Regions from separate parts of the Arthrobacter sp. NPDC057009 genome, predicted to be linked through region 2. Evidence: riboswitches for the same ligand, from Rfam matches in the RefSeq annotation. Region 2 holds a riboswitch; the other holds the start of a gene.
What was found. Region 2 has a riboswitch for glycine ahead of gcvP (aminomethyl-transferring glycine dehydrogenase). Riboswitches for the same ligand answer to the same signal wherever they lie in the genome.
Positions count from the first base shown of each region.

Region 1: it holds a riboswitch for glycine, as region 2 does, so the genes downstream of both, cycA (D-serine/D-alanine/glycine transporter) here and gcvP (aminomethyl-transferring glycine dehydrogenase) in region 2, are expected to answer to the same signal.

Region 1 covers NZ_JBHUSB010000009.1:89,520-103,909, forward strand. The annotation lists gene lipA (lipoyl synthase) at 1-863, opposite strand, end outside; gene ACFTR6_RS11550 (L-serine ammonia-lyase) at 904-2,301, opposite strand; gene gcvH (glycine cleavage system protein GcvH) at 2,368-2,751, opposite strand; gene gcvT (glycine cleavage system aminomethyltransferase GcvT) at 2,817-3,950, opposite strand; gene gcvP (aminomethyl-transferring glycine dehydrogenase) at 3,961-6,813, opposite strand; glycine riboswitch at 6,964-7,064, opposite strand; glycine riboswitch at 7,306-7,402, shown strand; gene cycA (D-serine/D-alanine/glycine transporter) at 7,552-9,042, shown strand; gene purU (formyltetrahydrofolate deformylase) at 9,039-9,983, shown strand; gene ACFTR6_RS11580 (methylenetetrahydrofolate reductase) at 9,989-10,801, shown strand; gene ACFTR6_RS11585 (alpha/beta fold hydrolase) at 10,945-11,727, shown strand; gene ACFTR6_RS11590 (hypothetical protein) at 11,826-11,966, opposite strand; gene ACFTR6_RS11595 (NtaA/DmoA family FMN-dependent monooxygenase) at 11,971-13,389, opposite strand; gene ACFTR6_RS11600 (LLM class flavin-dependent oxidoreductase) at 13,400-14,390, opposite strand, start outside.
Region 2 covers NZ_JBHUSB010000005.1:16,387-30,776, reverse strand. The annotation lists gene ACFTR6_RS06925 (uracil-DNA glycosylase) at 1-154, shown strand, start outside; gene ACFTR6_RS06920 (siderophore-interacting protein) at 179-1,018, shown strand; gene ACFTR6_RS06915 (threonine/serine exporter ThrE family protein) at 1,055-2,551, opposite strand; gene ACFTR6_RS06910 (peptidoglycan bridge formation glycyltransferase FemA/FemB family protein) at 2,612-3,685, opposite strand; gene ACFTR6_RS06905 (TspO/MBR family protein) at 3,837-4,409, shown strand; gene ACFTR6_RS06900 (L-serine ammonia-lyase) at 4,432-5,844, opposite strand; gene glyA (serine hydroxymethyltransferase) at 5,957-7,291, opposite strand; gene gcvH (glycine cleavage system protein GcvH) at 7,288-7,671, opposite strand; gene gcvT (glycine cleavage system aminomethyltransferase GcvT) at 8,338-9,486, opposite strand; gene gcvP (aminomethyl-transferring glycine dehydrogenase) at 9,553-12,420, opposite strand; glycine riboswitch at 12,607-12,705, opposite strand; gene ACFTR6_RS06875 (TetR/AcrR family transcriptional regulator) at 12,926-13,465, opposite strand; gene ACFTR6_RS06870 (MFS transporter) at 13,534-14,390, shown strand, end outside.

The DNA of each region.
Region 1 (14,390 bases), on a different contig from region 2:
AGGGGGCCGGACATGACGCCGAGGAAGCCGATCTCTTCGGCTTCGTGCTGCAGGTCCACGAATTCCTGGGGTTTGACCCAGCGGTCCACGGGCAGGTGCCGCTCACTCGGGCGCAGGTATTGGGTGATGGTGATCAGGTCGCAGCCGGCCTGGTGCAGGTCACGCAGGGCCTCGGAGATCTCCTCGCGGGTTTCGCCCATGCCCAGGATGAGGTTGGATTTGGTGACCATGCCCAGGTTCCGGCCCTGGGTGATGACGTCCAGGGAGCGTTCGTAGCGGAACGCGGGGCGGATGCGCTTGAAGATCCGGGGCACGGTTTCGACGTTGTGCGCGAACACCTCCGGGGCAGAGTCGCAGATCGCGGCGATGTGGCCGGGGTTGCCGGAGAAGTCCGGGATGAGCAGTTCGACGCCGGTGCCGGGGTTGAGTTCGTGGATCTTGCGGACAGTTTCGGCGTAGAGCCAGACGCCTTCGTCCTCGAGGTCGTCGCGGGCGACGCCGGTGACGGTGGCGTACCGGAGCTGCATGGACTGCACGGAGCGGGCGACCTTGGTGGGTTCGAACCGGTCCACGGGGGAGGGTTTGCCGGTGTCGATCTGGCAGAAGTCGCAGCGGCGGGTGCATTCGGAGCCGCCGATGAGGAAGGTGGCTTCCTTGTCTTCCCAGCATTCAAAGATATTGGGGCAGCCGGCCTCTTCGCAGACGGTGTGCAGGCCTTCCTTCTTGACCAGGTTCTTCAGGCCGACGAATTCCGGGCCCATCTGGACCTTGGCCTTGATCCAGTCCGGTTTGCGTTCCACCGGGGTGGCCGCGTTGCGCTGCTCGATCCGCAGCATTTTCCGGCCTTCTGGTGCCAGTGTCATTGTTCTCTTTCCGTAAGTACTTGTCAGCAGGAGTACTGAATCAGCAGGCCACGACGTTGACGGCGAGTCCGCCCATCGCGGTTTCCTTGTATTTGGAGCTCATGTCCTTGCCGGTCTCGCGCATGGTCACGATGACCTCGTCCAGGGAGACCCGGTGCGAACCGTCACCCCACAGCGCCATCTTCGCCGCATTGATCGCTTTCGCCGCCGCGATCGCGTTCCGTTCAATGCACGGTACCTGGACCAGCCCGCCGATCGGATCACACGTCAGGCCCAGGTTGTGCTCCATCGCGATTTCGGCCGCGTTTTCCACCTGGGCCGGGGACCCGCCCATGACCTCGGCGAGCCCGGCGGCGGCCATCGACGACGCCGATCCGACCTCGCCCTGGCAGCCCACCTCGGCGCCGGAGATGGACGCCTGTTCCTTATAGAGCACCCCGACGGCGCCGGCGGCGAGCAGGAAACGGACCACCACGTCGTCGCGGTCCTCCTGTGTCGCGTTCTCCATGCCCGGCGCGAAGTGCAGCGCGTAGTACAGCACGGCCGGGATGATCCCGGCGGCGCCGTTTGTCGGGGCGGTGACTACGCGGCCGCCGGAGGCGTTCTCCTCGTTGACGGCGAGGGCAATCAGGTTCACCCACTCCTGCCAGTATTTGGGGTCGCGGTCCTTGTCTTCCTTCAGCAGGCGTTCGTGCCAGTCAGGGGCACGACGGCGGACCTTCAGTCCGCCGGGCAGCAGCCCCTCCCGCTTCAGACTCGCCGCCACGCAGCCCTCCATCACCGACCAGATATGCAGCAGGCCCTCCCGGACCTGCTCCTCGGACCGGGACGCGCACTCGTTGACCAGCATGATGTCCGCGATCGACAGGCCCTGGGCACGGCAGTGCTCCAGCAGCTCCGCGGCCGTCCGGAACGGCAGCGGCAGCTCCTGCTTCGACTCCTCCAGCTCTTGCTGTGCAGCGTCCTCCTCGCCCTCGCGGACAATGAACCCGCCACCGACCGAGAAGAACGTCGCCTTCTGCAGCTCACCGCCGTCGGCATCAAACACCGTGAACGTCATCCCGTTCGTGTGCCGCGGCAGCACCGTCAGCGGCCGCAGCACCATGTCCTCCACCCCGTACGGCAGCGGAACCGACCCCGCCAGGTTCAGGATGCCGGTCTCCGCGATCGAGGCCAGCCGCTCCTCCACCTCATCCGGCAGGATCAGCTCCGGGTGAAAGCCCTCCAGGCCGAGCAGCACCGCCGTCATGGTGCCATGCCCGTGCCCCGTCGCCGCGAGCGAACCGTAGAGATCCACCCGCAGCGACGCCACGTCCGCCAGCGTCCCGGCAGCCTTCAGCTCCTCCGCGAAAACGGCGGCAGCTCGCATCGGGCCAACCGTGTGCGAACTCGAGGGGCCAATTCCAATGGAAAACAGGTCAAAGACGCCAACAGCCATGGTCGGTTCCTAACTGGGATTGTTGTGATCGGTTCGGGCTGGGGAGGTTATGCGGAGGAGCAGGCGCTAGAGTTCGCCGCCGTTTGCTGCGGCGTATTCCTCGGCCGACATCAGCGGGCCCTCGTCGGTGACGGCCACCTTGAACAGCCAGCCGGCACCGTAGGGGTCGCTGTTGATGAGAGCCGGGTCCGCGACGACGCCGTCGTTGATCTCGGTGACCTCGCCGGTGACCGGGGCGTACAGGTCCGAGACGGACTTTGTGGACTCCACCTCGCCGCACGTTTCGCCGGCCGTGACGGTAGCGCCCACCTCGGGCAGGTCCACGTACACGATATCGCCCAGGGCGTCGGCGGCCACGGCGGAGATTCCGATGCCCACAGGCCCGGATCCGTCAACGGCAACCCATTCGTGCTCGGCGGAGTACTTCAGTTCAGCAACAACCTTTGCCATGTGTATGTCCTTTACGTTTGAAACTCGTTGTGGTCGGGGGGAGGGCCGGTCGGGCCCGTAGCGCGTTACTTTTGGCGCTTATAGAACGGCAATGCCACGACTTCGAAGCGCTCGGGCTTGCCGCGGAGGTCAACGTCCACCAGCGTGCCGACCTCGGAGTGCTCGACGTCGACGTAGGCCATGGCCACCGGGTAGCCGAGGGTGGGGGAGGGCTGGCCCGACGTGACCTCACCGATCAGGGTGCCGTCCTTGAGGACCGGGTAGTGGCCGCGCGCGGCGCGGCGGCCGGTGCCCTTGAGGCCCACGAGCTTCTGCCCGATGGTGGAACCGACGCCGGCTGCCTTGAGGTCGGCCAGCGCCGCCTTGCCCACGAAGTCGCTTTCCTTGGCCAGGGAAACCACCGGACCGAGTCCGGCCGCGTAGGCGTTGACCCGGAGGGAGAGCTCGTTGCCGTAAAGCGGCATGCCGGCCTCCAGGCGCAGCGAGTCGCGGGCGGCGAGGCCGGCGGGGACCAGCCCGTGCCCTTCGCCCGCCTCAAGCAGCGCTTCCCAGAGCCGGGGTGCCTCGGCGTTGGGGACGTAAATCTCGAAGCCATCCTCGCCGGTGTATCCGGTGCGGGCCAGCAGCAGGTTCTGCACGCTGCCGCCCACCGCAATCCCGACCTCAACGGCCGCGTAGTACTTCAGGTCAGTTACCAGGGAGTGCTGTTCTGCCGGAACGAGCTGCAGCAGGATCGCCTCCGCATTGGGACCCTGCACCGCGATCAGCGAAATCTCCGAAGAGGCATCCTCGACGGTGACGTCGAAGTTCGCTGCGCGCTCGGCGAGGGCGGCGGCCACTTTGGCTGCGTTGCCCGCATTGGGCACCACGAGGTACTTGTCCTCAGCCCGGCGGTAAGAGATCAGGTCGTCGATGATCCCGCCGTCGGCGTCGCAGATCAGCGAGTACTTGGCCTTGCCGTCGGCGATCGCGGACAGCTTGCCAGCCAGGGCATAGTCCAGGAACGCGGCCGCATCGGGGCCGGTGACCCAGACTTCACCCATGTGGGAGAGGTCGAACAGGCCGGCCGCGTTGCGCACCGCATGGTGTTCGGCCAGTTCCGATTCGTACTTCAGCGGCATCTGCCAGCCGCCGAAGTCGGTGAAGGATGCGCCGGCCTTCTTGTGCTGGTCGTAGAGGGCGGTGTAGTTCTCGGTCATTGGATAATCCTTAGTTCTCGAACTCGGAAAGGGGCGGGCAGGAGCACACAAGGTTGCGGTCACCGGCGGCGCCGTCGATCCGGCCCACCGGCGGGAAGTACTTGTCCTGCCGGAGCGAGGACACCGGGAATGCAGCCTGCTCGCGCGGGTACGAACGCTTCCAGTCGGAATTGACGACGGCGGCTGCCGTGTGGGGTGCGTTGCGAAGGGGCGAGTTTTCCAGGGTGAAGTCACCGTTGGCGACCTGCTGGATCTCGGCGTGGATGGTGATCATCGCCTCGATGAACCGGTCAATCTCGGCCAGGTCCTCGGACTCGGTGGGCTCCACCATCAGCGTGCCGGCCACCGGGAACGCCAGCGTGGGTGCGTGGAAGCCGAAGTCGATCAGGCGCTTGGCCACGTCCTCGGCGGTGACGCCCGTCTTGGCGGTGAGGCCGCGCAGGTCCAGGATGCACTCGTGCGCCACGAGCCCGCTGTCTCCGGTGTAAAGGACGGGGAAGTACTCGTCCAGCCGCGCCGCGACGTAGTTTGCCGCGAGGAGGGCCGACTTGGTGGCCTCGGTCAGGCCCTGGCCGCCCATGAGCTTCACGTAGGCCCAGGAGATCGGCAGGACACCGGCCGAGCCGAACCGGGACGCGCTGATCGCAACGCCGTGTCCGTCCACGGCACCCTCGGAAGAAGCCTTGGTGGCGTCGCCCGGCATGAACGGGGCGAGGTGGGCCTTGGCCGCGACGGGTCCGACGCCGGGTCCGCCGCCGCCGTGCGGGATGCAGAAGGTCTTGTGCAGGTTCAGGTGCGAGACATCCCCGCCGAACTTGCCTGGCTGCGCCAGACCGACGAGCGCGTTGAGGTTCGCGCCATCGACGTACACCTGGCCGCCGGCGGCATGGACGGCGTCGCATACTTCGCGGACGTCGCCGTCGTACACCCCGTGGGTGGAGGGGTAGGTGATCATGATCGCCGAGAGAACGTCCCGGTACTGCTCGATCTTGGTGTACAGGTCCGTGTGGTTGATCGTGCCGTCGGTGGCGGTGGCCACGACGACCACTTTCATGCCGGCCAGCACGGCCGAGGCCGCGTTGGTGCCGTGCGCGGAGGCGGGGATGAGGCAGACGTTGCGCTGGTGGTCGCCGCGGGAGCGGTGGTAGCTGCGGATCGCCAGCAGACCCGCCAGCTCACCCTGCGACCCGGCGTTGGGCTGGATGGAGACCTGGTCGTAGCCGGTGATCTCGGCGAGGTCGGCTTCCAAGCCGCCGATGAGTTCGCGCCAGCCCGCGGTCTGGGAGTCCGGTGCGAACGGGTGGATCGAGGCGAATTCCGGCCAGGAGATGGCTTCCATCTCGGCCGTTGCGTTCAGCTTCATGGTGCACGAGCCCAGCGGGATCATCGTCCGGTCCAGTGCCAGGTCGCGGTCGGAGAGCCTGCGGATGTAGCGCAGCAGCTGGGTTTCGGAGCGGTGCGTGTTGAACACCGGGTGCTGCAGGAAGTCCGAGGTGCGCAGCACGGCCTCAGGCAGTTCAAAGCCCGCCGCGTCCGCAACCGGACCCGCGCCGAAGGCGACGGCAACAGCGGAGAGTGTTGCCGCCGTCGTCGTCTCATCGATGGAGACGCCCACGGTGTCCGCGTCAATGAAGCGGAGGTTGATGCCGCGGGCCTCCGCGGCGGTGATGACCTTGGCGGCCTTGCCCGGAACGCGGACGGTGAGGGTGTCGAAGAAGGTTTCGCTGTCCAGTTCGCGGCCGGCAGTCTTCAGTGCCGTAGCCAAGACGCGGGCGTTGCGGTGGACGGTCTCGGCGATCGCCTTCAGTCCGTCGGGGCCGTGGTAGACGGCGTAGAAGGACGACACGATGGCCAGCAGTGCCTGCGCGGTGCAGATGTTGGACGTGGCCTTCTCGCGGCGGATGTGCTGCTCGCGGGTCTGCAGGGCAAGCCGGTACGCGGGAGCTCCGGCGTTGTCCTTGGAAACGCCGACGATGCGGCCGGGAAGGGTGCGCTCCATGCCGGTGCGGACGGCGATGTAGGCAGCGTGCGGGCCCCCGAAGAACAGCGGGACACCGAAGCGCTGGGCGGTGCCGACGGCGATGTCGGCCCCCTGCTCGCCGGGAGGCGTGATGAGGGTCAGGGCCAGCAGGTCCGCGGCCACGGTCACCAGCGCGCCGCGCTCCTTGGCGGCGGCGATCACACCGGAGTGGTCGAACACCCGGCCCGAAACGCCGGGCTGCTGGAGCACGACGCCGTTGATGTCGCCGTCGGGCAGTCCCTGGGCGAGGTCAGCGACCTCCACCTCGAAGCCAAGCGCCTCGGCGCGGCCCTTCACGATCGCGATGGTCTGGGGGAGGCAGTCCGCGTCCAGGACGGTCTTGCCCTCGTTCTTCTTGTTGGCGCGGCGCATCAGCAGCACGGCCTCGGCCACGGCGGTGGCTTCGTCCAGCAGGGAAGCGTTGGCGATAGGCAGCCCGGTCAGGTCCTGGACCATGGTCTGGAAGTTCAGCAGCGCCTCGAGCCGGCCCTGGGAGATCTCCGGCTGGTATGGCGTGTACGCGGTGTACCAGGCGGGGGCCTCGAGGATGTTGCGGCGGATCACCGGCGGCGTCACGGTGTCGTAGTAGCCCTGGCCGATCATCTGCACGGCGGTCTTGTTCTTGGCCGCAAGCCGGCGAAGCTCGGCCAGGACCTCAACTTCGCTGAGGGCCGCGGTGAGGCGCAGCGCGTTTTCCTGGCGGATGGAGGCCGGAACGGCGGCGTCAACCAGGCCGTCGACCGTGTCATAGCCAACGTGCTTGAGCATGGTGTCGATGTCGGCCTGGCGGCGGGCGCCGATATGCCGGTCAGCAAACGTTGACGGAAGCGATTGAATCGTCATGAGGAACTCCAGGTCTGGCCGGCCACGGGTGGCACGGCATGGATTTGGGTTCCTCCCCGCTCTGTATTGGACCTGAGAGATTCCGCGGACACGGGTGTCCGCTTGCACCGTCGGTGAGCCAAACAATGCTTGGCTGCTTTCCAGAGTTGCCTCGCCGCGGCGGTACTGGGGCCTGAGAGATTCCTGGGGAGGATTTGCTCCTACGGCGCCTGCCCGGTGCATGACTGGGAGGACTCTCCCGCCACGGTTCGAAAGGCTATGAAGATGTGGGTGATTCGGCTCACACAGTACAGCACTGGGCGGCGAATGCCAAAACGCGGTCGGGCCAAGCCTCCGCGGCGAGGACCGTGAAGGCCTCGGGGAGCCGGGTTTGACAATTCTTCGTGACCGAGACCACACTGAACCCGGTGGCTAGCGGGACTGGGCTGACCGGCACGGACCGGGCTTCCAGGGCAGGACCGCGGCCCTCGCTTCCATAACTGAAAATGCTTACGATCTGCGGCGGGAGAGCCCTGCCGGTACATCAGCGGGCGCCGTAGGAGCAAACCCTCCCCAGGAAACTCTCAGGCCCACGTACCGCCGCGGCGAGGCAACTCTGAAAAGCAGCCTGGCGTGCCCGGGCTCACCGAAGGTGCAAAGCGGTCAACCATGTCCGCGGAATCTCTCAGGTCCAGTACAGAGCGGGGAGGAACCCTGTCAGTGTGGCCATTTGGTGCCACTTGAACAATGGAGTTCCTTATGACGATTCACCCTCCTGCGTCCCCGGCCGGGGAAGCTCCGCGACTGGAACGGCAGCTGAGCAACCGCCACATCCAGCTGATTGCCATTGGCGGCGCCATCGGCACCGGCCTGTTCATGGGTTCCGGCAAAACCATTTCCGCGGCCGGGCCGTCGGTGATCTTCGTGTACATGATCATCGGCTTCATGCTGTTCTTCGTCATGCGGGCCATGGGCGAACTGCTGCTGAGCAACCTCAACTACAAATCCTTCAGCGATTTCGCCGCCGACCTGCTGGGCCCCTGGGCCGGCTTTTTCACCGGCTGGACCTACTGGTTCTGCTGGGTGATCACGGGAATTGCGGACGTCATCGCGATCGCAGGGTACTCCCGTGAACTCTGGCCGGGACTGCCGCTCTGGATCCCCGGCCTGGCCACCGTGGCCATCCTGCTGCTGCTGAACCTCACCACCGTCAAGGCCTTCGGCGAAACCGAATTCTGGTTCGCCCTCATCAAGATCATCGCCATCGCTGCCCTGATCATCGTGGGCATGTTCATGATCTTCACCGGTTTCCAGAGCGACTCCGGGCAGGCCAGCTTCACCAACCTGTGGAGCCACGGCGGCTTCTTCCCCAATGAATTCATGGGCTTCGTGGCCGGCTTCCAGATCGCCGTGTTCGCGTTCGTGGGCATCGAACTCGTGGGCACCACGGCCGCCGAGGCCAAGAACCCGGAGAGGAACCTGCCCAAGGCCATCAACTCCATTCCGGTGCGCGTGCTGCTCTTCTACGTGGGCGCCCTCATCATCCTGATGTCCGTCACGCCCTGGACCCAGTTCGCGGCCGGCCACAGCCCGTTCATCGCCATGTTCTCGCTGGCCGGCCTCGGGGCGGCTGCCACGGTGGTCAACCTCGTGGTCCTGTCCTCGGCAATGTCCTCGGCCAACTCCGGCATCTACTCCACCTCGCGCATGGTCTACGGCCTGGCCGAGGAAGGGGATGCGCCAGCCGTCTTCAGCAGCCTGTCCCGCCGGAAGGTACCCAACAACGCCCTGTTCCTGTCCTGCGTGCTGCTGCTCTCCGGTGTGGTGCTCATGTACGCCGGGCAGGACGTGGGCAAGGCGTTCGACATGGTCACCACCGTCTCTGCCGTCTGCTTCGTCTTCGTCTGGTCGATCATCCTCGCCAGCTACATCGCCTTCCGCCGCCGGCGCCCGCATCTGCACACCGCCTCCAAGTTCAAGATGCCTGGCGGCATTCCCATGGTGTGGGCGGTCTTCGCGTTCTTCGGCTTTGTGCTGTGGACCCTCACCACTCAACCTGACACGCTGGCCGCCCTGCTGGTCACACCGGTCTGGTTCGTCCTCCTCGGTGCTGCCTGGCTGGTGCTGCGCCGCCGGCCTGCCCACATTGCCCGCTACGAGGCCTTCCAGGACGAGCTGCGCGCCGAGGAAAACGCCGCCCGCGAGGTTGCGGACAGCCGGCAGCAGGAGAAAGAGAGCGTCCAGGGATGATCAGCACCGAGGAAAAGCGGACGGCGGCGGGCCCGACGGCGGCGGCCCAGTCCCGCGGGCCCGGAGCCGGAGAGTTTGTGCTCACCTTCTCCTGCCCGGATTCGCTGGGGATCGTCCAGTCGGTCGCGGATTTCCTGCTCAAGCAGGAGTGCTACATCGTGGACCTCAAGCAGTTCGGTGACCGGAGCGCGGGACACTTCTTCATGCGGGTGCACTTCGCCTCCACCGCCGCCCCGGGTGACACTGCCGCCGTCGACATCACCGCCGTCGAACAGCTCCGCGAACGCTTCGCGCCGCTGGCAGGGCAATGGGGCATGGACTGGCGCCTGGAGCGGCACGACCGCAAGCAGCGCATCCTGGTGATGGTGTCCAAATACGACCACTGCCTCAACGACCTGCTGGCCCGCGCCCGCAGCGGCGAACTTCCTGTGGAGATTGCAGCCGTGGTGTCCAACCACCCGGACCTGGAGGGGCTCGCGGCCTGGCACGGAATCCCGTTCCACCACGTCCCCGTGACAGCGGCCACCAAGCCCGAAGCGGAAGGCGCCCTGCTGGAACTCGTGGAGGCGCTCGACGTCGAACTGGTGGTCCTGGCCCGCTACATGCAGGTCCTCAGTGACTCGGCCACCGCCCGGCTCGCCGGCAGGGCCATCAACATCCACCACTCGTTCCTGCCCAGCTTCAAGGGCGCAAAGCCCTACCACCAGGCGCATGAGCGCGGGGTGAAGACGGTCGGCGCCACGGCGCACTACGTCAATTCAGAGCTTGACGAGGGGCCGATCATCGCGCAGCAGGTGATCGAGGTCGACCACACCTACACCCCCGCGGACCTGGTGTCCGTGGGCAAGGACGCGGAGTGCAAGGCCCTGACGAACGCTGTGCGTTGGCACGCCGAAGGAAGAATCATCCTGTCCGGGAACCGGACGGTCATCCTGCGGTGACAAACGTGCGATTCAACCACTTGCCGGTGCGTCTGGAGATCATTCCCACGGACGGCATCATCCGCGACGTCCAGGCGCACGTTCCTGCCGGATCCACGCTGACGGTGACCTGTTTGCCGCACCACGGGCCGGAGGCCACCGTGCGGGCCGCCGTGCAGCTGGGCGGGCTCGGCTACAACGTGATTCCCCACCTGGCCGCCCGGGGCCTCAGCAGCCGGACCCAGCTGGCGGGCCTGCTACGCGAGTGCGAGGCCGCGGGAATCACCGAGGTTTTCGCGATCGGTGGCGATGCCGTGGAAGCCGCCGGTCCCTATGGCAACAGCCTCCGGCTCATGGAGGACATTGCCGAACTGACCGGCGGAAGCGTGGCCATCGGCGTGGCCGGATATCCGGAAGGCCATCCGAAGCACAACGAACTGCACATGCTTGATGCGCTGCTCGAAAAGCAGCATCTGGCCTCGAGCGTGGTCACCCAGATGTGCTTTTCGGCCACCAGGATCGGCTGGTACGCCGAACTGCTCCGCCGCGAGGGCGTTGACCTTCCCATCTGGGCGGGAGTGGCCGGGGCCGTTCCCCGGGCCAAGCTGATCTCGCTGGCCACGAAGATCGGGGTTGGTCCGTCGCTGAAGTTCCTGAACCGCAAGGGACCGCTCGCGCGCCGGCTCCTGAACGCCGGGAGCTACTCATCCACGTCCCTGGTCTCGGAACTGGCTGCCACGGAACCTGCACTCGCGGGCATCCACCTCTACACCTTCAACAACGTCGAAACCCAGCCCCTGACGGCCTGGAACCTCCCGGCAGGAGCCAACGCCTCCTGAACCAAGCACTCCAACAGCGCGAACGTACACTTGTGGCCCCATTTCCGCGGTGAAATGGGGCCACAAGTGTACGTTCGCGCTTTGGCGGTCCAATCGTACACTGCCCTATCCTCGGGCCAACGCCCTGCGGGTACATTGGACAGGTGACCCCGTTGAAAAAGGCCGTGACCCCCGACGGGGCGGAGCTTGCCTGGACGGAGGAAGGCCGCGGCGAACCGCTGCTGCTTGTGGCGGGGCAGGCGACGGGAATGGCCGGCTGGGACCCGGTGGTGCCTGGCCTGGCCCGTTCGTTCCGGGTCATCCGTTTCGACCACCGTGGAATCGGCGCCAGCTCGGAAGGCGGCGCGGAAAACTACACCACGCGTGCCTTTGCGGCGGACGCCATGGCCGTTCTGGATGCGGCCGGCGTCCACAGGGCCCATGTTTATGGGCACTCGATGGGTGGCCGCGCTGCGCAGTGGATGGCAGTGGACTTCCCCGCCCGGGTGGCGTCGCTCGTCCTGGCCGCAACAAGTGCCGGCGACGCCAGGGGACCGGGCCGGAGCGCTGCCGCCACTGCCGCACTCACCAGCGGTGACCCCGCACGCATGGCGCCGCTGTTCGTCAGCCCCGCCTTTGTGGAGCAAAATCCCGGGGTTGTAGCCGCGTTCTTTCGGGTGCAGGCCTCCGCTGCGGTCAAGAGCAGGCACTTCAGGGCAAGCCGGCTGCATGACGCGTGGGATGTTCTTGCGCAAATCCAGGCCCCGGTCCTGATCATCCACGGCAGCGAGGATGCCCTGGCGCCTGCTGCGAACGCCGTCGCGATGGCGGAACGGATTCCGGGCGCGCAGCTGATAAAGGTCGACGGCGGCAGGCACGGACTGCACCTGGACGACGGCCGAGTGCAGACATGGATTGAGGATTTCCTGTCACTCGTGGCCACCTGACGAAGCCGGGTCCCCCTGAGTTTAAGCACCGATCGACTGCTCCACAGGTGCCGTTATGAGGTTCGAAAAGGGCACCTATGGAGCAATCGATGGGGTTGTTACAGGAGCAGTTCCCGGACGGTCAGCTGGAGCCGGATGGTGTCTGCCCCGTTGTTGACCGACCCGCCGTGGTCCGACCCCCGCTGTTCAACAACGCTGCCTTCAACAACCCGGTCTTCACCGCCACGGCCGCCGTCCACGAGCCTAGACTTCCAGACCGACGGCGGTGTTCCCCACAGCCGCGTCAGCCTGCCGGACGGGAGTCGCCAGCCCGAGGTTCTCGCGCAGCGTAGACCCGGCGTACCCGGTGGGGTAGACGCCGCGCTCCTGCAGCTCCGGGACGAGGCGGTTGACGATGTCGTCCAGGCCGGTGGGGATCAGCCACGGCGAGATGTTGAAGCCGTCCACTGCACCTGTGCGGGCATACTCCGCCAGGCGGTCCGCCACCTCGGTATAGGATCCCGTGAAGCTGGAGTCCCCGCGGCTCGTCCGGGCGGAGACGAACTGCCGGATGCTGAGGCCCTTGTCCTTGGCTTCAGCGCGCCACTGATCCGCCAGCTGCTTCGCGTTGGCGCCGTGGAAACCGCTGCCGCGAGTCTCGGAGGTCTCCTCCACCACGGGATCGATCTCCGGCAGCGGGCCGTCCGGATCGAATTCCTGCAGCTCGCGGCCCCAGAACTGTTCGAGGTAGGCGACGGCCTGTTCGGGCCCGATCTGCAGGCTCCGCACCCAGTTCTTCTTCTCGAGTGCCTCCTCCGGCGTGGCCGCAAGGATGAACTCGCTCGCGGGCATGATCTTGACGTCGTTTGCACAGCGGCCGGCATTGACCGTGCGCTGGACGATGTCGCGGCGGAAGCCCAGGGCGTCGTCGAGCTTCGGGTGCGCAGAGAAGATGACGTCGGCCTGCCGGGCCGCGAAGTCGCGGCCTTCTGGCGAGTCGCCGGCCTGGAACAGCACCGGACGGTACTGGGCGCTGCGCGGCAGCCGGGGAACGTAGTCCACCGTGTAGTGCTTGCCCTCGTGGTGCACGGGCCGGGCCGAACCCGGCGCGGCCCAGGCGGCAGCGGCAGGGCTCGAAGCGATGGCGCCGTCCGCCCAGGAGTCCCAGATCCGCTTGGCCGTGGTGACGAACGCTTCGGCGTGGACGTACCGGTCGGCGTGGTCCAGGTAGCCGCCGCGGCGGAAGTTCGCGCCGGTCCAGGCGTTGTCCGTGGTGACCACATTCCACGCCGCACGGCCGCCGGAGAGCAGATCCAGCGAGGCGAGCCGGTGGGCGAGATCCGCGGGGTCGTTGTAGGTGGTGTTCTGCGTGGCCACCAGCCCGATGCTGCTGGTCACGGAAGCCAGTGCGGCCAGCATGGTCTGTGCGTCCGGCCGGCCGGCGACGTCCAGGGCGTGCGGGCGGCCGAGGTGCTCCCGCAGCCGCAGTCCCTCGCCGAGGAAGAACGCGGCGAACAGGCCCCGCTCCGCGGTCTGGGCGATGCGGCGGAAAGATTCGAAGTCCGTCTGTGATCCCGATTCGGCCGACTTCCAGACGGTGCCTGAATTAACGCCCTGGAAGAAAACGCCCAGCTGCAGCTGGCCGGAGGGCACGAAGCCGTTGCCGATGTGTGTGTCTGTCATGGGTTTCTCCCTAGTGATCGGCCGCGGAGCTAGCGGATATGGTGGCAGCGGCATACCGGCTGGCAGGGCGCTGCAGGCCCAACAGGTCGCGGAACGTGGAGCCGGGCTGCGGGGTTGCCAACAGGCCCCGGCGGCGGAGGGCGGGAAGCACCAGCTGGGCCAGCTCCTCCAGGTCCACGTCCAGCACCGCAGGGTGCAGGCGCACGCCGTCGGCAGTTTCCAGAACGGATGCCAGCAGCCGCGTGAGTTCCGCCGCGCTGCCAACGAACCGTGCACGGCTGCTCTGCCACGGGCTGTGCGCATCCAGCTCGGCGAGCCGCCCGGCGGCGCTCTGCCCGCGGGCGTCGAGGACGACGTCGAGCTCCGCGATGATGGCTGCCCCGGGAGCGGCGGCACGGGCCTCGGCAGCCTCCCCGGCCAGCAGCTGCGGCGTAGGCGCTGAAACAAGCACGGCGTCCGCCGCCCCGGCTGACAGCTGGTCCGCATTCAACAGGCCCGCCGGTACAAGGACCGGCAACTGGCCCTGCAGCGGCCGGGGAATGATGGACGGCCCCTTGACGGAGTAGCCGGCCCCGGTTTCAAAGTCAACGCTCTTGAAATCAACATAGTGCAGCTTGTCGACGTCGATGTACCGCCCGGTGGCGACGTCCCGGATCACGGCGTCGTCCTCCCAGGAGTCCCAGAGCCGGCGGCTGACCTCGACGGAGTCGGCAGCCTCCCGGCCCAGCCCCTCGCCGGAAACATGGGACCGTCCAACAGCGGCAGCATCCGCAACCTTGTCCGATGCCGCCACCAGCCAGCCCGCCCGGCCGCCGGACACATAGTCCAGGCTGGCCAGCTGCGTCGAGATGTGGAACGGCTCCGTGTAGACGGTGTCCACCTCGGGGACCAGCACGATGGAGCCGGTGACGGGCCCGGCGAAGGCGGCCCGCTGCAGGGCGTTCAGCCGGCCGGGGATGTCGCGGCCACCGGCATCGGAAGAGGCGGCCGGCAGTGATCCG
Region 2 (14,390 bases):
GCTGGGCAGCACGCCCGTGGTGGCCAGCGCCCACCCCAGCCCGCTGTCCGCCTCGCGCGGGTTCTTCGGCTCCCGGCCGTTCAGCCGCGTCAACGCACTGCTGATGGAGCAGGGCGCCTGCCCGGTGGACTGGGAGATCCCCGCCGTCCCTTAAGGAGCTTAGGCTAGGCTTACCTGCATGAGTTCCCTCCCGGCCACCACGTCCGCCACCAAGAAATCCCGCCCGCAGGTCACCCTGACTGTCCTTCGGCGCGAGCAGCTTTCCGCCCACATGGTGCGGATCGTTGCCGGCGGCCCGGGCTTCGCTGATTACATCAACAACGACTTCGTCGACCGGTACGTCAAAATCGTCTTTCCGCAGCCTGGCGTGGATTACCCGGAACCCCTGGACCTTTGGGCCATCCGGGAAACGCTGCCGCGGGAGCAGTGGCCCTACACCAGGACGTACACGGTCCGCCGGGTGGATACGGCGGCAGGCGAACTGGCCATTGATTTCGTGGTCCACGGGGACGAGGGCCTGGCCGGCCCCTGGGCCGCCAAGGCCGAACCGGGTGACAGCCTCATCTTCACCGGGCCGGGCGGCGCGTACAACCCCGATCCGGCCGCGGACTGGTACCTCCTGGCCGGGGACGAAGCGGCCCTGCCGGCCATGGCCGCCGTCATCGAGTCCCTGCCGGAGCACGCCCGCGGCCTGGCCTTCATCGAAGTGGGCTCGGACGCGGACATCCAGGAGCTCGCTGCGCCGGCCGGGCTCGAACTGGTCTGGCTGCAGCGCGGCGGCGTCGCCGCCGGCGAGAGTGACCAGCTCGTGGAGGCGGTGCGTAACGCCGCCTGGCCGGAGGGCCGGGTGAACGTGTTCGCGCACGGCGAGCGCGGCTACATGAAGGGCCTGCGGGACGTCCTGTTCCGCGAGCGGGGCCTGGACCGCAGCCAGGTTTCGCTGTCCGGCTACTGGGCCAAGGGCCGGGTCGAGGACGTGTTCCAGGCCGAGAAGAAGCTCCCCATCGGCCAAATCTAAGCCGGCCAGGATTCAGCGGTGCCCGTCCAACCTGCCCTAGCGGCGGCGCGAACGCCGCCGCTCGTTGCTGGCCAGGTTCCGTGTAAGCGGGCGGGCCAGGGTGTCGCCAAGCACAATGCCGCCCGCCACGCCGAACACAATCGCCCCGGCGCTGAGCATTCCGCCGGCCCCGAGCAGGATCTCGGACTCCTCGATGGTCAGCACGTACATCGACCGGAAGATCGTGAGGCCGGGCAGGAGGATCAGGCCGGCCGGCACGGCGACCACCAACTGCGGCGCCCCCATCTTCAGCGCAACCACACGGGCCAGCAGGCCAATCACCACGGCAGCGAGCGCCGGCGAAAAGCGTGAGCCAACGCCGAGCGCCTCCCCCGCGATCAGGGTCAGGTGCCCCACCACACCGACGGCCGCCGTCGGAAGCAGCAGCTTCCAGTTTGTCTGCTCGGTAATGCCGATTGCCACGACGGCGATGGCAACCAGGATCACCTGCGCCCACAGCGGGTATGCGGGCGGGAACGTCTCGGTCACGTCGATCGGCTCCATGCCGATCCTGTCCCCCACCACAAACGCGACGGCGATTCCGGCGACGACAGCCCCGAACGTAAGCAGGGTGGACAGGAACCTGCCGGCCGCCGTGACGGGAAAGCCGTTGATGGCGTCCTGGACCGAGGACACGAGCCGCCCGGTGGGAAGCAGCAGCAGGATTCCGCCCACCACCACAATGGCGGGCGCTAGCCGGATCCCCAAAGGACTGCCGAACCGCCACAGCAGCAGCGCGATGACCGTCACCACAAACGAGCAGGCCGCCGTGATGAAGAAGTCAGGTGTCCGCCAGCGGCCCAGCTTCCGGGCCACCAGGCTGATCAGCAGGTTGGAGACGAACGCGACGGCGGAGGCGCCGGGACCGCCGCCGATGACGCCCACGAACACGGCCGAGAACACAGCGAATGCGACCGTCACCATCCAGCGCGGGAAGGGCTTGGGGCGGCGGACGATCTCGTCGAGCCGGCGGACGGCCTCGTCCCGGCCCACTCCCCCGGCAACGATATCGGTCACCAGCTGGTGGACCTGGGCCAGCCCCGCATAGTTGTTCGTCCAGGAACGGACCACGCGCAGGAGGGTGATGGGCGTCTGGTCCTTGGCCGCGTAGTTGATGCCCACGGACTGGTTGGTGATGTCCACCTCGATGTTTTTCAGCCCCAGCGCCGCCGTCACGGCGATGATGCTTGTTTCCACCTCGAGGGCGCCGGCGCCGTACCGGAACATGGACTCGGCAAGATGCAGCGCAAAGTCCATTGTCTTGCGGGCGGACTCGTCGATCCCGCCCACCTGGATCATGGGGTTGGCGTAGGGGCTTCCGGCGAGCCGGTCCACGATGCTCAGCGGCGCCGTCGGCGGGTTTTCCCCCTGCACCAAGCGGCGCAGCATGCGCTTGGCCGCCGCATTCTGGTGCAGCTGCGAGGCGGTGAGCGGCTCCGTCTTCGGCAGCCCGTCCGTGGGCGGCCGGTTGGCGCCGCGGGGTTGTTTAGTCATCAGGGCTCCCCTCTGTCAGTGCCTTAGCCGTTTCGGTGCCTTAGCCGTTAAACGTCCCGGTCAGTAGAACTGTTGCCCGGTGCGGCGGGTGTACAGCTGCCGGGCCACGCGTTCGCCGGCAGCAATCCATGCCTTGTATTTCAGCGGGCTGATGACCTGGTCATAGCAGCCCACAAAGTCCGTGACGGTCTTGCTGAAACTGGTCTTGAAAAGCCCCAGCCCGTGGAAGGGATTCGACGTGTCCTTCAGCTTGTCGCTGGGCGGCGTTCCACAGAAGTCGTATTCCGTGCAGCCCAGCTCCTTCAGCTGGTTGATGGCGGTCCACTGCACCAGGTGCGAATCGCCGTACTGGCTGCGCTTCTGCAGGGATCCGCCGTCCTTGTACGTGCCCTTGCGTCCGTAGTTGATGACGAAGGCACCCACGGAGGGAACGCCGTTCTCGTACACAAACATGAGCCGGCCCTGGCCGCGCTTGATGAAGTTGGTCCAGAACTGGCGGTAATACTCGTATTCGCGGACGCGGACCTGCGACTTCGCCTGGACCGTGTCGGTCATCAGGGCGTACATGGCCTTGAAGTTTTCCTCGCTGGGGTCCACGTTGTGCACCTCGACGCCCTCGCGGATGGCGCGGCGGATGGCGTTGCGTCCCCGGGAGTGGAGGTTGCGGAGCAGCTGGTTCTCCTCCGGGGAGATGTCCAGCAGGGCCGTGGAGTCGTTGGGCTGCAGGTTATGCGTCTTGACCAGGCCGGCCCCCTCGATGACGGAGCGCGCGGCGTCGCTGAGGATGATGTCCGGCTCGATCTTGATGGCGAACACGCCGAGCCGTGCGCGCCTGACGAACTCGGCGTTCGCCGCGGCGATGCCCGGAATGTCCTCGACGCCGGCCACGTCCGGTCCCTTGATGAGGTACCAGAGCTTGCCCAGCACCGGGAAGCTCTTTTCCAGCACCAGGTTGTAGCTCGTGTAGTCGGCCGTCTCGTAAACGAGGTGCAGGGTCTTCCAGCCGAAGTGCTGCTTGACCTCGGCGAAGGCCTCTGACTGCAGCAGGTTTCCGCCGTTCGGATTCGCGGTGACGTGGGAGTCCCAGTTGGCAACCTCTTCGGAGGTGGCAAAGCGGGCAGTGAATTCTCGCAAGTGTGCCGTGTCCAATCTTCGCTTACGTTTCGTGCAGATGCCGGAGAAGCAGCCTCAAGTCTATCCGGCAGGCCTCCCTGCCCGCTCGATGCCGGCACGTGATCCTGGTCAGCAGCTTGACTCTGCCTGTGCCCTTGGCAACTGTAGTGAAATGGGCAGCAGGGACAGCGCACCGGCCGCGGGAGCCGGAACAGACGGCAAACGCACGGGTGGCGGCGCGCAGCCTGAGCCGCGGCGCACCGCCGTCGACCTGGCCGCACTCGTGGGGTTCCTGGCGGCCTCCGCCCTCGTGGCCTGGCTCGGTTCGCAGGCAACCATCACCAACGTCACCGGCTGGTACGCGGTGGCCGATAAGGCGCCGTGGTCTCCGCCCAACTGGGTGTTCGGTCCCGTCTGGACCATGCTGTACACGGCCATGGCCGTGGCGGCCTGGCTCGTCTGGCGGAGCCGCAGCCCGAACCGCAGGGCTGCGCTCACCGTCTACGGCATGCAGCTTGCCCTCAACCTGGCCTGGACGCCCGTGTTCTTCGGGCTTTATCCGGCGTGGGGTGCGGCCGCGCTCTGGCTGGCGCTGGGCATTATCGGTGCGCTGGCGCTGGCTGTGGCCGCCTGCGTGCTGCTGTTCGGGCCGATCCGCCGCACGGCCGGCCTGCTGATGCTGCCGTACCTGTCGTGGGTCGTCTTTGCCTCGAGCCTGAATCTCTGGGCCGCCGCCAACAACTAGGTCCCGGAAGGCGGGTGAGCGGTCAGCACTCGACGACGTTGACGGCGAGGCCGCCCATCGCGGTTTCCTTGTATTTGGAGCTCATGTCCTTGCCGGTCTCGCGCATGGTCACGATGACCTCGTCCAATGAGACCCGGTGCGAACCGTCACCCCACAGCGCCATCTTCGCCGCATTGATCGCTTTCGCCGCCGCGATCGCGTTCCGTTCGATGCACGGCACCTGGACCAGCCCGCCGATCGGATCACACGTCAGGCCCAGATTGTGCTCCATCGCGATTTCGGCCGCGTTCTCCACCTGCGCCGGTGTGCCGCCCATGACCTCGGCGAGCCCGGCGGCCGCCATCGACGACGCCGATCCCACCTCGCCCTGGCAGCCCACCTCCGCGCCGGAGATGGACGCCTGTTCCTTATAGAGCACCCCGATCGCACCCGCGGTCAGCAGGAAACGGACCACCACGTCGTCGCGGTCTTCCTGGGTAGCCTTGTCCATGCCCGGCGCGAAGTGCAGCGCGTAGTACAGCACGGCCGGAATGATGCCCGCCGCACCGTTCGTCGGAGCGGTGACCACGCGACCGCCCGACGCGTTCTCCTCGTTGACCGCCAGGGCAATCAGGTTCACCCACTCCTGCCAGTACCTGGGATCGTGATAGTCCCCTCCGTGGTCACGGCCTTCCTTCAGCAGGCGCTCGTGCCAGTCAGGGGCACGACGGCGGACCTTCAGTCCGCCGGGCAGCAGCCCCTCCCGCTTCAGGCTGACGTCCACGCAGCCCTCCATCACGGAGTAGATGTGGAGCAGGCCCTCCCGGATTTCCGCCTCGGAGCGCGAGGCGCACTCGTTGACCAGCATGATGTCGGCGATGGAGAGGCCCTGGGCACGGCAATGTTCCAGCAGCTCGGCGGCGGTCCGGAACGGCAGCGGCAGTACCTTCTTCGACTCGTCGAGCTCCTGCTGTGCAGCGTCCTCCTCGCCCTCACGGACAATGAACCCGCCGCCGACGGAGAAGAACGTCGCCTCGTGAAGCACCGTCCCCTCGGCGTCAGACACCGCGAAGATCATGCCGTTGGTGTGCCGCGGCAGAACGGTGAGCGGGCGCAGGACCATGTCCTTCACGCCGTAAGGCAGGGGCACAGAGCCGGCCAGGTTCAGGATTCCAGTCTCCGCGATCGACGCCAGCCGCTCCTCAACCTCATCGGGCAGGATCAGCTCCGGGTGAAACCCCTCCAGGCCCAGCAGGATCGCTGTCATGGTGCCATGCCCGTGCCCGGTGGCCGCAAGCGAGCCGTACAGGTCCACCCGCAGCGAGGCCACGCTGTCCAGCTTCCCGCCAGCTTTCAGCTCCCCGGCGAAAACGGCAGCGGCACGCATCGGACCCACGGTGTGGGAACTCGAGGGTCCGATCCCAATGGAAAAGAGATCAAAGACTCCAACGGCCATAAAACAATCCTAACTAGGCATGGGGTCGGGTGAGGGTGGAGTTTTTGTTCAGATCATGGCCGCAAAAGGGCCTTCAACCCGCGGTATCTGGACAAAAACTCCACCCTCGGGGTCAGGCGAGGTTTGCGACGCCCGGGTAGAGGGGGTGGGCTTCGGCCAGGGCCTCTACCCGGTTGCGCAGTCCGGAGAGGTCCGCGCCGGCGTCGGCGGTCAGTGCCTCTGCGATGATGTCCGCAACCTCGGCGAAAGCGGCTTCGCCGAAACCGCGGGTGGCCAGGGCCGGGGTGCCGATGCGCAGACCGGAGGTGACCATCGGCGGGCGCGGATCGAACGGCACGGCGTTGCGGTTCACGGTGATGTCGATGGCGGCGAGGCGGTCCTCGGCCTGCTGCCCGTCGAGCTCACAGTTCCGCAGGTCCACCAGGACCAGGTGCACGTCCGTTCCGCCCGAGACCACGGAGATGCCCTTCGCGGTCACATCGGGCTGGACCAGGCGCTCGGCCAGGATCCGGGCACCGGCGAGCACGCGCTCCTGGCGTTCCTTGAACTCCGCGGACGCGGCGATCTTGAAGGCCACGGCCTTGCCTGCGATCACGTGCTCCAGCGGTCCGCCCTGCTGGCCGGGGAAGACTGCCGAGTTGATCTTCTTGGCGACGTCGGCGTCGTTGGTCAGGATGATGCCGCCGCGCGGACCGGCCAGGGTCTTGTGCGTGGTGGACGTGGTGACATGCGCGTGCGGCACCGGGGACGGGTGCAGCCCCGCAGCGACAAGGCCCGCGAAGTGCGCCATGTCCACCATCAGGTAGGCGCCCACGGAATCGGCGATCCGGCGGAACTCGGCGAAGTCCAGCTGCCGGGCGTACGCGGACCAGCCGGCCACGATGAGCTGCGGCTTGTGCTCCTGGGCCAGGCGCTCCACCTCGGCCATGTCGATCCGGTGGTCATCTTCACGGACCTGGTACGGGACCACGTTGTACAGCTTGCCGGAGAAGTTGATGCGCATACCGTGGGTCAGGTGCCCGCCGTGGGCCAGGTTCAGGCCCATGATGGTGTCGCCCGGCTTGATCAGCGCGTGCATCACCGAGGCGTTCGCCTGCGCACCGGAGTGCGGCTGCACGTTCGCGTATTCGGCACCGAACAGGGCCTTGACCCGGTCGATGGCAAGCTGCTCGATCACGTCAACGTGCTCGCAGCCGCCGTAGTAACGCTTGCCCGGGTAGCCCTCGGCGTACTTGTTGGTCAGCACCGAACCCTGCGCCTGCATCACCGCAGCCGCAGTGTGGTTTTCCGACGCAATCATCTCCAGACCGGAGCGCTGGCGGCCAAGTTCGTCGTCGATCTTCACCGCGATCTCCGGATCCAGCTCCGCGAGGTCAGCGTTCAGGCTCGGCGACACAACCTGCTCAAACGCAACTGTTTCTGTGCCTGCGGCACCTGCGCCGCTCACAGCTCGCCGCCGTTCGTGGACGCGTACTCCTCGGCCGACAGCAGCGGCCCCTCGGACTCTGCGGCCACCTTGAACAGCCAGCCGGCCCCGTACGGGTCGCTGTTGATCAGCGCGGGATCGGAAACGACGTCGTCATTGATCTCGACTACCTCACCGGTGACCGGGGCGTACAGGTCAGAGACCGACTTGGTCGACTCCACCTCGCCGCAGGTCTCCCCCGCGGTCACGGCCGAGCCGACCTCGGGCAGGTCAACGTAAACGATGTCGCCGAGGGCGTCAGTGGCCACGGCGGAAATGCCAATGGACACCACATTCCCGTCCCCGCGGGAAACCCATTCATGCTCGGCGGAATACTGCAGTTCAGCGGCAACTTTTGCCATGTGTTTTTTCCTAACTGTTGAAATCTGTTGTCTCGTACAGCGCGTAGCTTGGGTGGCGTGTGGGGGAACTCCTCCGCGCCCGGCTTGCGTGGCTTGGGTGGCGGCTGAGGGAACTCCTCCGCGTGCTGGGCCCACGCCGTCCGGGTTCACGGGCCGAGCTTGCGAGGCTAGGGGGACGGTGGGGAGCACGCTTCCGGAGACCCCTCACCCGCCGTTAGTCAGTTCAGTTCTCGGGGCCAACAGTTTCCCGGAGGAAACTACGGCGGTCCCGTGCTGGGAAAGCCGGGGTGCCGGTTCGCCAAGCTCAACCGCCAATGATCGAGCTTGGCGAGGGCATACCCCACCGGTCGGATTTCGGTAGGGCTCATCCGACGGCGGCCCCTCTCCAGCACCTTTGGCTTGCGAGGAGCGCGACAGCCTCAGCGTGTTCTGTCCCAACTGCTAAACCCGAGCTGAGTTGCCGGCCCCCTTAGGGGCTGGCATCCGGAAGCGTGCTCCCCACCGTCTCCCTAACCTCGCAAGCTCGGCCAGGGAACCCTGACGGCGTGGGCCCATTCGGGAGCGTCACGTCCGCTCAGCGGGCGTCTACGCGACCGAGCACGCGGAGGATGTTAGCCCCGACGGGGCCGGTGCCGGGAACGGCACTAGGGGGCAGGACTGGTTGGGCTACTTTGAGCGCTTGTAGAAAGGCAGTGCGACGACTTCGAACGGCTCCGCCTTGCCCCGCAGGTCGATGTCCAGGGCCGTGCCGGGTTCGGCGTAGGCGACGTCGACGTAGGCCATGGCGACCGGGTAGCCGAGGGTGGGGCTGGGCTGGCCGGAGGTCACTTCACCGACGACGTTGCCGTCCTTGAGGACCGGGTAGTGCCCGCGGCCGGCGCGGCGGCCCAGGCCCTTGAGGCCCACGAGCTTGCGGCCCGTGGTGGAGCCGGCCCCGGCTTCCTTCTTGGCTGCCAGCGCGGCCTTGCCCACGAAGTCGCCTTCCTTGGACAGCGCGACGACGGGGCCGAGGCCGGCGGCGAACGGGTCGCCCTCGAGGGAAAGCTCGTTGCCGTAGAGCGGCATGCCGGCCTCCAGACGGAGCGAATCACGGGAGGCAAGACCGGCAGGCGTCAGCTCACCCTCATCCGCGATGGCGACGATCGACTGCCAGAGGGCGGCGGCGCCGTCGTTCTCCACGAAGATCTCGAAGCCGTCCTCACCGGTGTAACCGGTGCGGGCCAGCAGCAGGTTCCGGCTGGCACCGCCCACCAGGAAGGGGACCTCGACGGCGGCGTAGTACTTCAGCCCGGTGACCAGCTCGTGCTGGGCGGCCGGGACCAGGCGCAGGAGGATTTCCTCGGCCTTGGGACCCTGCACGGCGACCAGCGATGTCTCGGCGGAGACGTCTTCGACAACGGCGTTGAAGCCGGCGCCCCGCTGCGCCAGTGCCTGGGCCACGACCTTGGCGTTGCCGGCGTTCGGGACCACGAGGAACCTGTCGTTGTCCTCAATGTCAGAGGGCCGCCGGTACACGATGAGGTCGTCGATGATGCCGCCGTCCTCGTTGCAGATCAGGGAGTACTTGGCCTTGCCGACGGCCATGGCGGAAATCTTGCCGGCCAGGGCGTAGTCCAGGAAGGCTGCGGCCTCGGGGCCGGTCACCCAGACTTCGCCCATGTGGGAGAGGTCGAAGATGCCGGCCGCATTGCGGACGGCGTGGTGCTCGGCCAGTTCGGAGCCGTACTTCAGGGGCATCTGCCAGCCGCCGAAGTCGGTGAAGGAGGCGCCAAGCTTCTTGTGCTCCTCGTAAAGGGCGGTGTAGTTCTCAGTCATTGAGGAATCCTTTGGGTGCCGGTGGGCAGGCCGAAGTACGGCTTCGGCCTGCCCACCATGGGAGCTTTAGTTTTCGAACGCTGCTGTGTTGTCCTCGAACGCTTCGAGAGGTGGGCAGGAGCAGACCAGGTTGCGGTCACCCGCTGCGCCGTCGATGCGGCCCACCGGCGGGAAGTACTTGTCCTGCTTGTGCGTGTGCCCGGGGAAGACGGCCTGCTCGCGCGGGTAGGCGCGGTCCCAGTCGGAGCTGATCGCGGCGGCCGCGGTGTGCGGTGCGTTGCGCAGCGGCGAGTTCTGGACCGTAAAGTCTCCGTTGGCCACCTGGTCGATCTCGCCGCGGATGGCGATCATGGCCTTGATGAACCGGTCGATTTCGCCCAGGTCCTCGGACTCGGTGGGCTCCACCATCAGCGTTCCCGCCACCGGGAACGCCAGCGTGGGCGCGTGGAAACCGTAGTCGATCAGCCGCTTGGCCACATCCTCGGCGGTGACGCCGGTCTTGGCCGTCAGTTCGCGCAGGTCCAGGATGCACTCGTGCGCCACAAGGCCGCCTTCGCCCGTGTAGAGCACGGGGAAGAAGTCGTTCAGGCTGGCCGCCACGTAGTTGGCTGCGAGCAGCGCAGACTTGGTGGCCTCGGTCAGGCCAGCCCCGCCCATGAGCTTCACGTACGCCCAGGAGATGGGCAGCACGCCCGCGGAGCCGAAGCGCGACGCGGAGATCGGGACGTCGTTGCCCTCCGTCCAGGTCGCCGCGTCGCCCGGCATGAACGGGGCGAGGTGGGCCTTGGCTGCGACGGGGCCGACGCCCGGTCCGCCGCCGCCGTGCGGGATGCAGAAGGTCTTGTGCAGGTTCAGGTGCGAGACGTCCCCGCCGAACTTGCCCGGCTGCGCCAGGCCCACCAGCGCGTTGAGGTTCGCGCCGTCCACGTACACCTGACCGCCGGCGGCATGCACGGCGTCGCATACTTCGCGGACATCGCCGTCGTATACCCCGTGCGTGGACGGGTACGTGATCATGATGCAGGAGAGCGCATCCTTGTTGGCCTCGATTTTCGCGTACAGGTCCCCGTGGTCGATCGTGCCGTCGGCGGCAGTGGCCACCACGACCACCTTCATGCCGGCCAGCACGGCCGAGGCCGCGTTGGTGCCGTGCGCGGATGCCGGGATCAGGCAGACGTTGCGCTGCTCATCACCGCGGGAGCGGTGGTACCCGCGGATCGCCAGCAGGCCCGCCAGCTCACCCTGCGACCCGGCGTTGGGCTGGATGGACACCTGGTCGTAGCCGGTGATCTCCGTCAGCTGCCCCTCAAGGTCAGCGATCAGTTCGCGCCAGCCCGCGGTCTGGGAGTCCGGGGCGAACGGGTGGATCGAGGCGAATTCCGGCCAGGAGATGGCCTCCATCTCAGCCGTCGCGTTCAACTTCATGGTGCACGAACCCAGCGGGATCATGGTCCGGTCCAAGGCAAGGTCGCGGTCGGAAAGCTTCCGGATGTAGCGCAGCAGCTGCGTTTCGGAGCGGTGCGTGTTGAACACCGGGTGCTGCAGGTACGCGGAGGAACGTTCGACGGCGGTCTCCAGTGCGAAACCGTCACCCGCCTCCACTGCCGTGGCACCAAAGGCGGCGAGAACGTCAGCGACAATGGCCGGCGTCGTGGTTTCATCCGTGGAGATGCCAACGGTGTCGTCGATGCTGCGGAGGTTGATGCCCTTCTGCTCGGCGGCGGCGACGATGGCGGCCGCCTTGCCCGGGACGGAGACCGTCACGGTGTCGAAGAAGCTGGTGTGGAGGACGTCCAGCCCGGCAGCCTTGAGCGACGCGGCGAGAGTCCTGGCGTGGCCGTGGGCGGTTTCGGCGATTGCCTTCAGACCCTCCGGTCCGTGGTACACGGCGTACATCGAGGCCACAATAGCCAGCAGCGCCTGCGCGGTGCAGATGTTGGAGGTAGCCTTCTCGCGGCGGATGTGCTGCTCGCGGGTCTGCAGGGCAAGCCGGTACGCGGGAGTTCCGGCGTTGTCCTTGGAAACGCCGACGATGCGGCCGGGAAGGGTGCGCTCCATGCCCGTGCGGACGGCGATGTAGGCGGCGTGCGGTCCGCCATAGAACAGCGGCACACCGAAGCGCTGGGCTGTGCCGACGGCGATATCGGCGCCCTGCTCGCCGGGAGGCGTGATGAGGGTCAGGGCCAGCAGGTCGGCGGCCACGGTCACCAGCGCGCCGCGCTCCTTGGCGGCGGCAATCACGCCCGAGTGGTCAAAGACCCGGCCCGAAACGCCGGGCTGCTGGAGCACGACACCGTTGATCTCGCCGTCGGGCAGCCCCTGGGCGAGGTCCGCGACCTCCACCTCGAAGCCGAGTGCCTCGGCACGGCCCTTCACGATCGCGATGGTCTGCGGCAGGCAGTCCGCGTCCAGGACGGTCTTGCCCTCGTTCTTCTTGTTGGCCCGGCGCATCAGCAGCACGGCCTCGGCCACGGCCGTGGCTTCGTCCAGCAGGGAAGCGTTGGCGATGGGCAGCCCGGTCAGGTCCTGGACCATGGTCTGGAAGTTCAGCAGCGCCTCGAGCCGGCCCTGGGAGATCTCCGGCTGGTACGGGGTGTACGCGGTGTACCAGGCGGGGGCCTCGAGGATGTTGCGGCGGATCACCGGCGGCGTCACGGTGTCGTAGTAACCCTGCCCGATCATCTGCACGGCAGTCTTGTTCTTCGCCGCGAGCTTCCGGAGTTCGGCGAGAGCTTCCACTTCGCTCAGCGCCGGGGCGAGCGCCAGCGGGGAGTCCTGGCGGATGTCGTTGGGCACTGCCGTATCAACCAGCGCGTCGACGGTGTCGTAGCCGACGGCCTTGAGCATGGCTTCGACGTCGGCCTGGCGGCGGGCGCCGATATGCCGGTCGACGAAGGACGAGGAGGCTGAACTAACGGTCAAAAGGAACTCCATGACTAAGGCGGCGCAGGGTACGCCACATTGATTCGGGTTCCTCCCCGCTCTGTATTGGACCTGAGAGATTCCGCGTTGCTGCGCCTTCGCACAGCCCCGCTTGCACCGTCGGTGAGCACAGCACGCCCTGAACCGTCCGCGCGGAGCGGAGCATTTCAGGGGCAGCCTGCTGCTCTCCAGAGTTGCCTTGCCGCGGCGGTACGTGGGCCTGAGAGATTCCTGGGGAGGTTTTGCTCCTACGGCGCCTGCTTGTACCTACTTGCAGGACTCTCCCGCCGCAGATCAAAGGCTTTATTAAGTTGGGCGGTGACAGCTGCCACCGAGCCTATTCTCCTACTCCGGGTTCGCGTCCGCAAACCGTGTCGGCGCAGGGTGAGGCATGACGGCCGGCCCCAGAACGAAAACGCCGGAAGGCCTCCCGTTCGCTGGAAATTTCCGGCGGCTTCGATGCGTTCCGACGGGTTCGCGTCCACAAACCGTGGCGGCAGCCCGGCCGCAAGCCGGCCTACCCCCGCAGCCGGTCAAGGGCGGCAAGGAGGCTTTCGACGTCCGCAGCCGTCTCGGACGGGGTCGCGGCGGGGCCAATGGACAGCATGGCGTTGAAGTAGAGCCCGTCACCCATGTACAAAACAGCCTTGGCCAGGCCCGGTCCGACATCGCGTGCGATCTCATCAAGCCACCGCTGCTGGATGTGGGCGAACCGGCGCCGCGTTTCCTCGTGGGCCACTTCGGCGAGCCGGGTGGCAGCCACGATGGCGCGGTCCAGCGGCGTATCGGCCCAGACCGATGACTTGATGAAGTAGGCGGCAGCACCCTCGGGAGCCGCTGCCATGGCCTGGGCATCCGCCTCGGCGAACTCATCCAGCCGGTCCAGCAGGACGCCGATCAGCGCCTCCTTGTTCGGAAAGTGGTACAGGAGCCCGCCCTTGGAGACGCCGGCGCGGGCGGCCACGGCGTCAAGTGTGGCAGCGCGCTCCCCCACCTCAATCAGGAGGGATTCGAAGGCATCGAGGACTGCGCCGCGCGCGACCGGTTTTCTGGGCATGGATTCCATCATGCCCGGTTCCGGCAAACAGGGTGATAACTATACCGTCCGGACGGTATAGTTATTTCATGACGATCCACTCGACCCTTAGCCCGAGGCTCACCGGCGGCAACGCGGCTGCACACAAGAGCCGCGACTGGTTCGCCCTGGCCCTGCTCATGTTCCCGGTCCTCCTGGTGGCCGTGGACAATACGGCACTGACGTTTGCCCTTCCCGCCATCGCGCGCAGCTTGGATCCCTCAGGCGTGGAGCTTTTGTGGGTGGTGGACGCCTACGCGCTGGTCCTTGCCGGGCTCCTTGTGGCAATGGGCAGCCTTGGCGACAAGATCGGACGCCGCCGCCTGCTCCTGGTCGGCATCTCGGGCTTTGCGGCCGTGTCCGCAGCGTCTGCGTTCGCACCGAGTGCCGAATGGCTCATCGCCGGCCGCGCAGCACTCGGGTTCTTCGGCGCGATGCTCATGCCGTCCACGCTGTCCCTGATCCGCAACATCTTCCAGGAACCGGGCAGGCGGAGGCTGGCCGTTGCCATCTGGGCGGCATGCTTCTCCGGGGGTGCAGCGCTGGGGCCGATCTTTGGCGGCTGGCTGGTGGAGCATTTCTGGTGGGGCGCAGTCCTGCTGGTGGCCGTGCCGATCATGCTGCCGCCGCTGGTCCTGGGCCGCTTCCTCATCCCCGAATCCAAGGATCCGAAGCCGGGACGGGTGGATGCCCCCAGCGTGGTGCTGTCGATGCTGACCATGGTGCCGGTGGTCTACGGCATCAAGGAACTGGCAACCCACGGCCCCGGCCTGGCCCCCTTCGCCGTCATGGCCTTCGGCATGGCCATGGGCTTCCTCTTCGTCCGACGCCAGCAGGCCCTGGCATCGCCACTGCTGGACCTGTCCCTGTTCGGGAACCCCGTGTTTAGCACGGCGATCACGGCAAA